One region of the Bacillus sp. FSL K6-0138 genome, then DNA from elsewhere that is predicted to be linked to it. Evidence: a T-box and tRNA genes for the amino acid it is inferred to sense, from the RefSeq annotation. Region 1 holds a T-box; the other holds one or more tRNA genes.

Region 1 (7,219 bases):
CTGTTGCCGAATGCCTGAAAAAATAGTGGCAAGTCGTTCTTGGGAGGTATTGGGTGTAATGATTTCCTCATCACTACGTGGTGTAGCGTGACAAAATAGCACATCTCCCAATCCATTAATATGAACTGTTACTGTTTCGGGTAATTTTGATAGAAAGTCTCTTTGAGACCGAGTTAACTGATCAGCGACCCATTGGGTTCTTTGTCGACCCTTTTCTGACATTGTAGATGGGAGTTTTTTCCATCAAAAGCCATTACTACTTCTCTATCCCCATTTCCTCGAATAAAGCGAACTTTATCAGTCAAGGAGAAAATCCGTTCCAAAGTTTGTTTAGGCATTGGTCCAGAGACGATATCTCCACCAATAACAATTAAATCCGGCTTGACATCTTCAAGTTCCTTTAGCAATGCATTTAATGCCGGCAGGTTTCCATGAATATCATAAAGTGCCGCAATCTTCATCTGTGAAATTCCTCCCCTTCGCCTAGTTTTTTCACAATCTCTTCTCAATATATATATTCATAGCCGGCTCTATGCAAATCCTTCCGTATATCTGAAGGCTCTCTATAAAATAAAGAGACGGTTGGTAAGTGCAAGACAAAAATCCTATTCTCTCTACCGTGAAAATTCGGCTCAGTTTTCCCTTCCCTTTAACCTGCTCCGTCTACTGGCTAGTTACGTAAGAGCCAAAATATTAATGATCGAGTAACATGTCTATTTCCTTACCTCCCGATGGTCTTGGAATCTTTAACACGATTTTGATGGCTACATCCACACTTTTTGATATTCCCAGGGAACAAAAAACCCTTGCCATTTGGCAAGGGTTCGCTGATTACTTATAAGTCAGCAGGAAGTATTTCTTTTTCCCGCGGCGGATGACGGTGAATTGGCCTTCGATGCGGTCTTCGCGGCTGAGGACGCTGTTTACGTCAGTGCGTCGTTCGCCGTTGATGTAGACGGCTCCGTTTGTGATGTCTTCGCGCGCCTGGCGTTTGGATGGCGACAGCTTCGATTGGACGAGGACATCGACGAGCGGCAGTTCATCGGTTTGCCCGAGTTCCATGGAAGGAACGCCTTTGAAGCCGACCTTCACTTCTTCGGCTGACAGCTGTTTAATGTCTCCGCTGAAGAGCGCTTTTGAAATGTTGACAGCCTGCTCGAACGCTTCGCGGCCGTGAACGAGGACCGTCACTTCTTCGGCAAGGCGTTTTTGCGCTTCGCGTTTTTCAGGAGCTGTTTCTGTTTTTTCAGCCAGTTCTTCGATTTCTTCCTTGGAAAGGAAAGTGAAATATTTTAAGTATTTGACGACATCTCTGTCATCTGTGTTGATCCAGAATTGGTAAAACTCATAGGCCGACGTTTTCTCTTTATCAAGCCAGATCGCGCCGCCTTCCGTTTTTCCGAATTTCGTGCCGTCCGCTTTTGTCACAAGCGGGATCGTCAATCCGAAAGCTTTTGCGCTTTCTTCCGATTTCCGGATCAGCTCAAGGCCGGCTGTAATGTTGCCCCATTGGTCGCTGCCGCCGACCTGCAGCTTGCACCCTTCGTTTCTGTATAGGTTTAAGAAATCGAGAGACTGCAGAATCATGTAGCTGAATTCTGTGTATGAGATACCCGTTTCGATTCTGGAGCTTACCGTATCTTTGGCAAGCATGTAGTTGATGCCGAAGTTTTTGCCGACATCCCTCAGGAAGTCAATCACATTCATTTGCCCGATCCAGTCATAGTTGTTGGCCATTACCGCCGGGTTTTCGTCAGCTTCAAAGTCAAGGAAACGCGAAAGCTGATCCTTGATTTTCTGCGACCATTCGCGGACAATCTCTCCGTTGTTCAGCGTCCGCTCGGCTTTTTTTCCGCTCGGATCGCCGATCAGGCCTGTCGCGCCGCCTACGAGTGCGATCGGGCGATGCCCGGCCTGCTGAAAGCGGCGAAGCATTAAGATCGGCAGCAAATGCCCGATATGCAGGCTGTCAGCCGTCGGGTCAAAGCCTGAGTACAGGCTGATCTTCTCCTGATCGAGGAGCTCCCTTAATCCCTCTTCATCGGTTTGCTGCTGAATCAGTCCCCTGAAGGACAAATCATCAAGTAAATGTGTCATCATTATTGGCTCCTTTTTTCCTAAAATAAAAAACGCCCCTTCGTGTAAACGAAGGGACGATGAACATCGCGGTACCACCCTGCTTAAAAGAACGCACGGGGCGTCCTTTTCACTCTTGTTGATAACGGACATCGTCCGCTCTTTTACTACAAAGCGGCAGGCTTTTTCGTAAAAGCGGTTCGTGAGTGTAATTCGAACCATCCATTTGTGCTGATTCTCACCGGCCATCAGCTCTCTAAGACAGGGAAGGATGCGTTCTACTGATCTCAGTCTTCACCTTTTCGTATTTAAGACTAAATCTTTTTTAACATAATATTTCCTCATTGTCAATGAAGCATCAGTCTTCCATCGTCGACAGATCGCCGGCCGGGAGGTTCAGCTCCCACGCTTTCAGGACGCGTCTCATGATTTTTCCGCTCCTCGTCTTCGGCAGTTTATCTTTAAATTCGATTTCCCTTGGGGCAGCATGCGCGGCCAGGCCTTTTTTGACAAACTGTCTGATTTCCTCTTTTAAGGCGTCTGACGGCTCGTATCCTTCCCTGAGTGCAATGAAAGCTTTAATAATTTCCCCGCGGACGGGATCAGGCTTGCCGATGACACCGGCTTCAGCCACGGCCGGATGCTCGACGAGCTTGCTTTCGACTTCAAACGGACCGACGCGTTCGCCTGACGTCATGATGACATCGTCAATCCGTCCCTGGAACCAAAAGTATCCGTCTTCATCCATGTATGCGGAATCCCCAGATACGTACCAATCCCCCGGCATAAAATACGAGCTGTATTTTTCGGGATTATTCCAGATGGAGCGCATCATCGACGGCCAGCCCTTTTTAATGGCAAGATTGCCCATTCTGTAAGGCGGGAGCTCTTTTCCCTGATTATCGACGATCGCTGCCTCGATGCCGGGGAACGGCTTGCCCATCGAACCCGGCTTGATCTCCATGCAAGGATAATTGCAAATAAGCTGTGCACCTGTCTCGGTCATCCACCATGTGTCATGAATCCGGTTATGGAACACTTTGTGCCCCCATCTGATGACCTCCGGATTTAAAGGCTCTCCGACGCTCAAGATATGCCTCAATGAGCTTAAATCGTATTTGTTTACGAGGTCGTCGCCGGCTCCCATCAGCATCCGGAAGGCTGTCGGTGCGCTGTACCAAACGGTGACTTCCAGCTGTTCAATCGTCTCATACCACGACTCCGGACTGAATCTGCCGCCAACGACGACATTCGTCGCCCCGTTCAGCCACGGACCGAAGATGCCGTAGATTGTTCCGGTTACCCAGCCCGGATCAGCCGTGCACCAGTAGATATCATCATCCCGCAGATCAAGGACCCATTTCGCCGTCTGGTAATGCTGGACCATCGCTTGATGGACGTGGAGAACCCCTTTTGGCGCGCCTGTAGAGCCTGACGTATAGTGAAGAAGCATTCCGTCTTCCGGATCGACCCATTCAACCTCAAGATCGGTATTTGCTTCTTCAGCTTTTGAAAAATAGTCTACAATAGGCCCTTCTTCCTTCACGCCTTCCCCGACGACCACAATCGTTTTCAGATCCGGAAGCTCTTTTTGCGGAATCCGCTCCAGCAGTTCAGGCGTCGTGACGATGACCTTCGCCTCGCTGTTTTTCAGCCGGTCTTTTACCGCACCCTCCATGAACGCTTCAAACAAAGGCCCGACGATGGCCCCAAGTTTGACGGCGCCGAGAATAATAAAATAAAGCTCGGGCGATCTCGGCATAAAAACAAACACACGGTCGCCTTTTTTGACATCGGCGTGTTTTTTTAAGACGTTCCCGGCTTTATTCGTTTCATTTTTCATCTCTCTGAAGGTGTACTTTTCGTCGCGGGCCGGATCTTTGTAATAAAAAGCCACTTTGTTTTTCAAGTGCGATTCAGCATGGCGGTCGATGGCTTCATATGCCGCATTCACTTTTCCTGTTTTGTGCCATGAAAAGTTTTTTTCAGCATCTTTCCAGTCAAACGTCCGGTATACTTCCTCATAGTCGTTTAGATTATAATTTCCCTTCACGGCTGGTAACGCTTTCAATTCCATGCCCATCCCCCTTTGTTCCATCATCAAAATATATTATAGTATAGATTTTTTATTTTCTCAATTTTTAAAAAATATTGTTCTTTCCTTTGAAAACGCTTAATATTTTGGTATGTTATGTGTAAAAGACTTCAACTAAGACGTGAGGCGGTGAATACGTGAAGCATCACAAAACCTATCATGCCAAAGAATTGCACACGGGGGAAGGCACATTGCTGATAGAGGGCCCTATCAGCCCCGATAAACTCGCAGAGTATGAGTTTCATGCAGAGCTTACAGCCTTTCGCCCATCTGAAAAACAGCATGAAGCATTAATCGAAATCGCAGGGCTTCCCGAAGGACGGATTATCATCGCTCGTTTCCATCATACCATTGTCGGCTATGTCACCTACGTTTATCCCGACCCGCTTGAAAGATGGTCTGAAGGAAACATGGAAAATTTAATCGAACTCGGCGCCATCGAGGTGGTTCCAAGGTTCAGAGGACACTCTGTCGGAAAGACGCTTTTAGAGGTCAGCATGATGGATCAACAAATGGAAAAATACATTATCATTACGACTGAATATTACTGGCATTGGGATTTGAAGGGGACAAACAAAGATGTCTGGGAGTACAGAAAGATGATGGAGAAGATGATGAATGCCGGGGGCCTTGTCTGGTTTGCCACAGACGATCCGGAAATCAGTTCTCATCCCGCCAACTGTTTAATGGCCCGCATCGGAAAAGAGGTCAGCCAGGAATCGATCGAGCGCTTTGACAGGCTCCGGTTCCATAACCGCTTTATGTATTAAGGGAGCAAAGGGGATCTAAATATGATTGTTGAAAAAATCATGAAAAAAGACGTTGTGACGCTTTCAAGAACAGATACGATCGAAGAAGCGATCAAACGAATGAGGACATTCCGCATTAAACACCTCCCTGTCGTCAATGAACGGGGAACCGTCGTCGGCGTTGTGACGGATCGGGATGTAAAGACGGCAACCCCGAGTATTTTTGCTCAAAACAGCTCAGCCGGCGCTTTGCAGAAACCGGTTGAACTGATCATGTCAAAAGAAGTCGTGACAGGGCATCCGCTCGATTTCGCCGAGGAAATCTCAGCCGTGTTTTTCGAACACGAAATCGGCTGCCTTCCGATTGTGAAAAACGGTAAACTGGTCGGCATTGTGACGAAGTCTGACTTGCTTCATACGTTTGTCAGGCTGACGGGCGCCCATTTTCCCGGCTCGCAGATCGAAATTAAAACCGATGATATCGCCAAAAGCCTCGCCGATATCAGCATGATTTTCAGCAGGCGGCAAATCGGCATTTCAAGCGTGCTCGTTTATCCAGGCGAAGAAGAAAATGAAAAAATTCTCGTATTTCGCGTGCAGACGATGAATCCGGAAGCAAGCATAAAAGATGTAAAATCAAAAGGGTATCAAGTGCTTTGGCCCGCAGAGCAAAGGGATTTGCTATGAAAGACTGCGTCTTTGTCTTTTCTCCCTCCTACCAAACCTATCAATTTCATCAGGACCATCCGTTTAACCAGCTCAGGGTCTATGTCACGTATGACCTTCTGAACACGATGAATGCGTTTGGACAGGGAGAAATCATCGCGCCGCGAATGGCGACAGAATCTGAACTCAGCCTCGTTCACACGGAAGATTATATCAGAGCCGTAAAGCTTGCCGGACGGGGAAAGCTTCCCGAAGCAGACGGAGAGAGCTACGGTCTCGGCACGGAAGATACGCCCGTTTTTGCCGGCATGCATGAAGCCGCTTCGCTTTTGGTGGGCGGCACCCTGACGGCTGCTGACTATGTCATGACCGGCAAGGCAAAGCACGCCCTCAACCTCGGCGGCGGGCTTCACCACGGATTCAGAGGGAGAGCTTCCGGTTTTTGCATTTATAATGACAGCTCGGTTGTAATCCGCTATGTGCAGAAAAACTACCGCGCCAGAATTTTGTACATTGATACAGACGCCCATCACGGAGACGGCGTGCAATTCACCTTTTACGACGATCCATCTGTCTGCACCGTCTCGATTCATGAAACAGGACGCTATCTGTTCCCGGGAACGGGCCAGGTTCAGGAAAGGGGCCATGGCGAAGGCTACGGGTACGCGTTTAATATTCCGCTAGACGCGTTTACCGAGGATCAGTCTTTCATCGATTCCTACCTCACGGCTGTACGTGAAATCGCCGAATTTTTCAAGCCTGACGTAATTTTGACGCAAAACGGAGCTGACGCTCATTACTATGATCCGCTCACACACTTGTGCACAACGATGAGAATATATGAAGAAATTCCAAAGCTTGCTCACGAATTGGCGCACAAGTATTGCGACGGCAGATGGATTGCCGTCGGCGGCGGAGGCTATGACATTTGGAGGGTCGTCCCGCGGGCATGGGGGAGAATCTGGCTCGAAATGAAAGGAATCAAGGCTGAAGGCCATATGCCCGAAAAATGGCTGAAACGCTGGGAAAAACAAGCGTCTGTCCCGCTGCCGGCCGCATGGAGCGATCCTGACGGCCTGTATGCTCCAATTCCGAGAAAAGCCGAGATTACGGAAAAAAATGCGCGTACCGTTTCAAAAGCGCTGTTTCCGATCCGTTCCGCCTCGCGTCCGTCATAGCTTGCACTATAAATAAAAGGCCCTGCGCGGTGATCTGCACCCTGTCAAGTAGACAGTGGAAATAACTAAAACACACTAGACGGCTTTAGCCCTGTATTCCACTGGGCTGAGGCCGTTTAGTTTTTCTTGTAGACGATCGTGGTTGTAAAAGTGGATATATTCATCAATTGCGCTTTGAAGTGCCTCAAATGTCTCGTACGAATTCCGTCTGTATTTCTCGCATTTTAATTTCCCCCAAAACGACTCAATGGGGCCGTTATCAATACAGCGGCCGACGCGGGACATACTCTGTGTCATATTTGCGTTTTCAATCATCCTTCTAAACTGGTGGGACGTGTATTGAAAACCTCTGTCGCTGTGAAGGAGAGGACGTGCGTTTGGGGCTGCCTCAAGCGCTTGGTTCAAGGTTTTAAACACAAGGGCGTTATTATTGGATTTCCCCAGCACATAAGACA
Region 2 (7,219 bases), 1.1 Mb from region 1:
CATTTTTAGATGTTTTAGAAGAAATTCTAACTTTAACACTTTTCTGCGGCAGCGACCATGTGATATTCTGCGGTCCGTTTACTTCAAGTTTGACGTTATGGTCGCCGTCGCTCAAATCGGCTGCATTCAGATAGAGCTCGATGTCTGACGGCTGAAGCTTTGATATTGCGGCATCTGAACCCTTTGCCGTAATATCCAGCTTGCCGGTTTTCGGGTCAAGAAACTCAAGATCCTGACTGTCGCTCAGCCCGACGGTTTTGATTGAAACGTTCTTCAGTTTTTTCTCTTCTGCTTTGTCAACTTTCACTTTGATGGTCACTTTTTCAGGCGACACTTTTTTGGCCCCTTCCGGCACCGGAATATCGGCCTCTATTTGAGTGTCATCTTTAATTTTACTTAAATCGATTTCAGTACCGTCGACAAATTCTAACGAATCAAGGACATTTTGCGGTCCGTAGACGGTCGCTTCCCCAGGGCTCATATCCAGGCTGGAAATGCTGATGCCGTCAGGAAGGCTTCCTTTTCGCTCAAGCTTGATCGGCACCTTTTTGCTCGGACTCGTCACCGGAACGGTGATTTTGACGACGGACGGAGCGACTTCGACCGGAAGAACGTTTCCGTCCGTGTCATAAACCGTAAGCTTAGCTTCCTTTTCAACCGTCTGATCCACGCCTTCCAAATTGATCGTCGCCTTTATGCTCGCGATTCTGTCGATCACGGCTTTCGCACCGGTGACGCTGACGTTTTTCGGATTGACGATCGGCTGCTCCGGCGAATAGCCGTCCTTCATTTTATTTTTATTGTAAAAATCGGCTTCGACCGGAAATTCTTTCGTCGTCTTTTCTTCGATCGTTACGGTTGCCGCCGAAGGATTGATCGAAACGCTCAGTCCTTCGGCAACATTCCTCGCCTTCAATTCCACTTTATGTCTGCCGGTTTTCAGATTCTGCATATCGGCATAGATTTCAAAATCCTTCACTTGCCTTACTTTCTTAACAGTTCCCGTCGGTCCTTTGATCGTGACGTTCACGGTTTGCGGCACGCCTGTGACGACGTAATTTTCATCATCATAATATGCTTTTACCGGTATATCGGTAAGGGTTGCTTCATCAGTCGTCGCGGTAGGAAAGAATGATTCGCCCGGTTTCTTAGGGGTCGGCGCTTGTGCGCTGTGGACCGCAAAATAAAGCAGAAACGCGAACAATAACGCGACTAGTTTGACGGCCCAGGGATTGTTTAAGAATTTATCCATTTTTCTTCCCCCTCCAATACCAGCGAGTTGAGGAAGTTTCCCGCGAATTTTTTTTGAACTCCGCTTCAAGCATTTCTTTTAATGCTTCTTCCGTTAAATCACGGTGAAGGTCTCCGTTTTTGGCGACGCTGATGCCGCCGGTTTCCTCGGATACAACGATCGTCAGACTGTCGGTTACTTCGCTGATCCCGACCGCCGCTCTGTGTCTCGTGCCAAGCTCTTTCGAAATAAACGGGCTTTCTGACAGAGGAAGATAACAGGCAGCTGCGGCGACCTCGCTGTTTTTCATGATCACGGCGCCGTCGTGAAGCGGTGTATTCGGAATAAAGATGTTGATCAATAGCTCAGAGCTGACCTTTGCGTTTAAAGGAATCCCCGTTTCTATGTAATCGCCCATTCCGGTTTCCCGTTCAATGGTTAACAGTGCGCCAATCCGCCGTTTTGCCATATATTTGATCGCTTTTGTAATCGCTTCGATCGTTCTCTTCTGCTCCTCTTCTTCAGGATTCCCGCTCCTGGAAAAAAAACGGCCGCGGCCAAGCTGTTCGAGCGCTCTCCTCAGTTCAGGCTGGAAAATGATGATGATCGCCAGGAACCCCCAAGTGATCGCCTGGTCAACCAGCCACTGCAGCGTGCTTAACCCCAAATACTGGCTGGCCACCCGGACAAGAACAATGACTACGATTCCCTTTAAAAGCTGAACCGCCTTCGTTCCGCGGATGACCATCATTAGTTTATATATTACGTACCAAACAAGGAGAATATCAACGGCATCGCCGAGGTACTGCAAGAAAGGGATATCCTCAAAAGCCATTTCCTCGTCCTCCAAGAATTCAGTCATTAGTAAAGTTAATTTGTTTTCAATATCGATTGTTTATCATTTTATATACAGAGGGTATTATACCACACTTTTATTTCCCAAGTGAAATGGCGGCCCCTGCATAAGAAAAGAGAAAGCCATTAAAGTCAGCTTTGCTCTTTGTCTTTTGAATCATCGGCGCCGAAAACCGCTTTTCCGGCTGATTTGATTTGATACCAGATCCAATCAAACGCCTCGTTGATTTCGTGGATCTGACCGGTGACCTGTCCGGCTGAAGCTGTATATTTTTCCCCGTTTATGATCGTTACATCGCCATCGATCTTGCCCTTGATAATCAGCTTGCCGTTTTTAACGGTAACATCGCCTTTGACGACTTTGCCTTCAGGCACGGTGACGGTGTTGTTTTTCACGACCAGATTAGGCTGGTTGGACACGCTGAAATCATGATCATTTTTCCAGCTTGAGAAAAGGCTGCCGCCCATTAGAATGATAAACAACGCCGCCGCCACGATAAACGGATGAGCTTTCAGCCATCTGTTAATGGAAACCGCCCGCTTTTCCTTAGGCAGATTAGCCAGCACATTGGCCGTAAAGTTTTCCGGAGCCGCAAGATGTGACGTGCTCTGCACAAGTGCAATCGACTTTTCCATTTCGCGAAGGCGTTTTTTGCATCCTTCGCATGACTGCAAATGACTTTTAAGCTCCGTCTCCTCTTCCGGAAGAATGTCTCCATCAAGATATTTGTGCATAAGCTGAACAATGTGCTCCGGACAGCTCATTTCATCACCCCACTTAAAGATCCCTTAATTGTTTTCTGAGAGCCTCTCTCCCCCTGTGTATTCTCGTTTTCACGGTGCCTACGGGGATGTTTAAGATTTCGCTGATCTCATTTAGCGAGAGCTCGTCAATGTACTTTAATACGATGACCGTCCTGTATTTTTCGGGAAGCCTTAAGATTTTTTCCTGAATGGTACTATGCAGTTCCAAGGAAAGAACTTCATCCTCTGGAAGCGCAACGTCTGCTGCAACCTGTGAATACATTGTAAGCCCTTCTGTCCCTGCCACCTCTGCATCCAAGTAATAGTCCGGCTTTTTTTTACGGATACGATCGATGGTCAAATTGGTTGCGATTCGATAAAGCCACGTGGAAAATTTCCGGTTAATATCAAAACTGTCGATATTCACGTATGCTCTGATAAATGCTTCCTGCGCAATATCTTCCGCCTCATGCGCATTGCCAAGCATACGGTAGCAAAGCTGATAAATTTTGTCCTTGTAAATATCCACGATATCCGCGAATGCATTACGATCGCCTTTTTTCACCTGTTTGATTCTTTTTTTTATCATTGTTTCCATATTTATCTAACCTCTGCCTTCACCGGTCTTTATGTATACGAGTTGATGTTTGAAAGGTTTCACTGAAATTCATAAAAATAGTTTAACAAAAAATTGGCAGAGTGTTGATGGTTTCAGGGGCCTCAGGCCCTTAATATTAGCTTAAAATTATTATACATCATAAATATTTCGAAATTGAGATTTATGATGAAACGATCAGCGGCCGATCCGGCCGCCGCTCCTACAGCAATTTTTCTCCGAACAATGAACCCATTAACGCAACAGCCGTCTCAGCCGTCCTGTTTTTCTCATCCAATATCGGATTCACCTCAACAAACTCGGCAGACGTTACTAAATTGGATTCCTCCAGCATTTCCATGGCCAAATGACTTTCCCTGTAGCTGATCCCTCCTGCAACGGGCGTCCCCACGCCAGGCGCATCATTCGGGTCAAGGGCATCCAGATCAAGCGACAGATGGACGCCGTCCGTCCGTTCCCGCAAATATTCAATCGTTTCCTCCATAACCCTCGTCATGCCGAGGCGATCGATTTCATGCATCGTATAGACCTTGATTCCTTGTTCTCGAATCAGTTTCTTCTCCCCATCATCAAGCGATCTCGCTCCAATGATGACGATGTTCTCCGGCTTGACCTTGGCACCATCCCCATAAATGCCGGTCAGCCGTTCATGCCCGATCCCCATGCTGATCGCAAGCGGCATTCCATGAATGTTGCCTGAAGGAGACGTTTCCTTTGTATTGACATCAGCATGAGCGTCATACCAGATCACACCCAAATGATGATAATGCCTTGCAAGTCCGGCAAGCGTTCCGATCGCGATGCTGTGATCCCCGCCGAGAACGAGCGGAAACGAACCTGAGGCAACGATTTTATCAACCGTTTGAGCGAGCTTTAAACTCGCATTTGTAATCGCTTTCAAATTACGCAATTCTTCTGATGCGGATTCCCCGCCTTCCCTTTCATCCTCCCTCTGGCCGATTGTGATATCCCCCAAATCTTCGATATCCCGAGAAAGGCTTTCCAAACGTTCATTGACGCCGGCACAGCGAATCGCACTCGGCCCCATGTCAACTCCCCGTCTTAATTGGCCTAAATCCATCGGCACGCCGATCATCGAAATCTTTTTTAACATCACATTTCCCCCTTTCAGATCTTCATTGTACCGCCTGATTGAAAATTGACTCAACAAGACATTTTTTTGAATAGTTATACAAAAAAGGCAAAATAAAAAGGACATCCAAACAGGATGTCCAAAAACTGGGCTAGCTGGATTCGAACCAGCGCATGACGGAGTCAAAGTCCGTTGCCTTACCGCTTGGCTATAGCCCAAAAATGGTGGAGGGGGACGGATTCGAACCGCCGAACCCTGAGGGAGCGGATTTACAGTCCGCCGCGTTTAGCCACTTCGCTACCCCTCCAGAACAGTGCCGGCCAGAGGACTTGAACCCCCAACCTACTGATTACAAGTCAGTTGCTCTACCAATTGAGCTAGACCGGCATAATCAATATGAACATTTTACAAGTAACAGCGTCAAATCGTCGTCCCGAACTCGGAAAGCTTATTCGCGGAAGCCTCTCCTTCGGTACGCTGAAGCCGATACTGCCGAAGCAGATTCGAACGTGCTCTACCAATTGAGCTAGACCGGCATATATCAATACCTTATGCAAAAGCAAGTGCGTTTGACACCGCTCTGCAAAAAATGGTGGAGGATGACGGGATCGAACCGCCGACCCTCTGCTTGTAAGGCAGATGCTCTCCCAGCTGAGCTAATCCTCCGACGTACAGGACGTACTAGTGCATGCGTTGCAACAGGACGTTGCGCTCTTAGCATGCCTTCCTTTAAAAGCTCCGGTATGCCCCTTCTGCTTCTAAAAAATAATGGTGACCCGTACGGGATTCGAACCCGTGTTACCGCCGTGAAAGGGCGGTGTCTTAACCACTTGACCAACGGGCCAAAACCGATTGTTTCCGGCAGCTCTCGTAAAGCTGACAAAAGTTATTATATACAGGTTGCTGCATATTTGTAAAGGGGTAATTTAAAATTTTTATTTTCAAATTTTTCGCTGAAGTTTTTTACAAATAAACGCCGATTTTGATTACACTGTTAGTATCTGAATACAGAAAAGGGGTACACGTACATGATATTGGTCAGCTCTTGTTTGGCAGGCGTTGAATGCCGATATGACGGGAGGCACAGCTATATTGATAAAATCAATCAACTCGTTGAAGAACAAAAAGCAATAATCGTCTGTCCCGAATTGCTCGGAGGTTTTCAAACGCCAAGGGAGCCTGCGGAAATAAACGGCGGAACAGGTGAAGACGTTTTAAACGGGAATGCCGTCATTCTGACTAAATCGGGCGAAAACGTTACGGACCTTTATATAAAAGGAGCTTACAAAACGCTTGAGATCGCAAGAGAGATTCAGGCGGACACCGTCGTTTTAAAAGAAAACAGTCCATCCTGCGGAAGCAGCAACATATATAATGGAAGCTTCTCCGGCCAAAAGATTGCCGGAAACGGCATTACAGCGGCTCTTCTTAAAAGGGAAGGCTTTCGCGTCATTTCTGAGCACCAATTGGATGAACTATAAACCGAAGTGCAGTCTTTGACTGCGCTTTATTTTATTCTTCAGCATCAATCTTTAGAACCGTTTTAAAATAAAATTTCATAATTTCCAATTTTATGTTGAAATAAAATTCCATTAAAAATATACTGAAAATTAAGAAATATATATGCCATTTTTGATCAGGAGGATTCCGGATGAAAAACAGCAATCTCAGCTCCTTAACGACCGAGCGCCGCAATGAAAATGCAAAGCACATCCATCAGGCGGACACATTGGACATTTTAAAAATCATGAATGAAGAGGACAAAAAGGTGGCTGAAGCGGTTGAAGCGGTATTGCCGGATGTAAAAACCGCAGTCGATTATGCAGTCGGGTCATTGCAGAAAGGGGGACGAATCATCTACATTGGTGCGGGCACAAGCGGACGGCTCGGCGTACTCGATGCAGCGGAATGCCCGCCGACATTCAGCATTTCTCCCAATACTGTCAGAGGGCTTATCGCAGGAGGCCAAAAAGCATTATTCGAAGCCGTCGAAGGTGCCGAGGATCGTGAAGAGCTCGGAGCACAAGACTTAAAATCCATCCATCTGTCAAACAAGGATACCGTCATCGGCATTGCCGCCAGCGGGCGAACCCCTTATGTATACGGCGCTCTGAAATACGCCGGAAAAATCGGTGCAAAAACGATTTCCTTAACCTGTAACAAGCAATCGGCAATCAGCCAAGCGGCCGAACACAGCATTGAAGTGATCGTCGGTCCCGAGGTTATCGCGGGATCGACTCGAATGAAGGCGGCAACCGCGCATAAAATGATTCTGAACATGATCTCGACAACATCTATGATTCGATTGGGAAAAGTTTATGAAAACTTGATGGTCGATGTGAACGTAAGCAATGAGAAATTAAAACAGCGGGCGATCCGCATTATTCAAACCGTTACAGGAGCTGAACTGCAAACGGCTGAAAAAGCGCTGCAAGCGGCCGGTAACCGCGTAAAAACGGCTATCATCATGATCAAAACAAATACGGATGCCGCTGCAGCGGAGAAGCTGCTGAAGCAAGCGGAAGGCAATATCGAAAAAGCACTAGCGGCAAACGAAAAAAACGCGTGAAGGAAGGAGAAAGCCATGGCCGCAGGAGGATTAGACATGATCCGCACGATGCTTCACAAGCTTCCGCAGTCTGAACGGAAACTGGCCGAATATATTTTGGAAAATCCGCAG

The links. A T-box is a leader RNA that pairs with one kind of tRNA and senses whether it is charged. The one in region 1 lies ahead of tyrS (tyrosine--tRNA ligase), so its partner is inferred to be a tRNA-Tyr.
Region 2: it encodes a tRNA-Tyr, which carries the amino acid that the T-box ahead of tyrS (tyrosine--tRNA ligase) is inferred to sense. The anticodon was not compared.

The regions. Positions count from the first base shown of each region.
Region 1 is NZ_CP150286.1:1,285,808-1,293,026, reverse strand. It holds partial or broken gene MHB78_RS07125 (metallophosphoesterase family protein) at 1-222, opposite strand, end outside; gene MHB78_RS07120 (metallophosphoesterase) at 174-461, opposite strand; gene tyrS (tyrosine--tRNA ligase) at 832-2,097, opposite strand; T-box leader at 2,147-2,380, opposite strand; gene acsA (acetate--CoA ligase) at 2,435-4,153, opposite strand; gene MHB78_RS07105 (GNAT family N-acetyltransferase) at 4,309-4,941, shown strand; gene MHB78_RS07100 (acetoin utilization AcuB family protein) at 4,963-5,607, shown strand; gene MHB78_RS07095 (acetoin utilization protein AcuC) at 5,604-6,764, shown strand; one part of gene MHB78_RS07090 (IS3 family transposase) at 6,840-7,219, opposite strand, start outside.
Region 2 is NZ_CP150286.1:224,481-231,699, reverse strand. It holds gene MHB78_RS01470 (YbbR-like domain-containing protein) at 1-1,252, opposite strand, end outside; gene cdaA (diadenylate cyclase CdaA) at 1,245-2,066, opposite strand; gene rsiW (anti-sigma-W factor RsiW) at 2,219-2,851, opposite strand; gene sigW (RNA polymerase sigma factor SigW) at 2,865-3,428, opposite strand; gene rocF (arginase) at 3,649-4,560, opposite strand; tRNA gene MHB78_RS01445 (tRNA-Gln) at 4,686-4,757, opposite strand; tRNA gene MHB78_RS01440 (tRNA-Tyr) at 4,762-4,846, opposite strand; tRNA gene MHB78_RS01435 (tRNA-Thr) at 4,854-4,926, opposite strand; tRNA gene MHB78_RS01430 (tRNA-Val) at 5,130-5,205, opposite strand; tRNA gene MHB78_RS01425 (tRNA-Glu) at 5,309-5,383, opposite strand; gene MHB78_RS01420 (DUF523 domain-containing protein) at 5,568-6,020, shown strand; gene murQ (N-acetylmuramic acid 6-phosphate etherase) at 6,191-7,108, shown strand; gene MHB78_RS01410 (MurR/RpiR family transcriptional regulator) at 7,124-7,219, shown strand, end outside.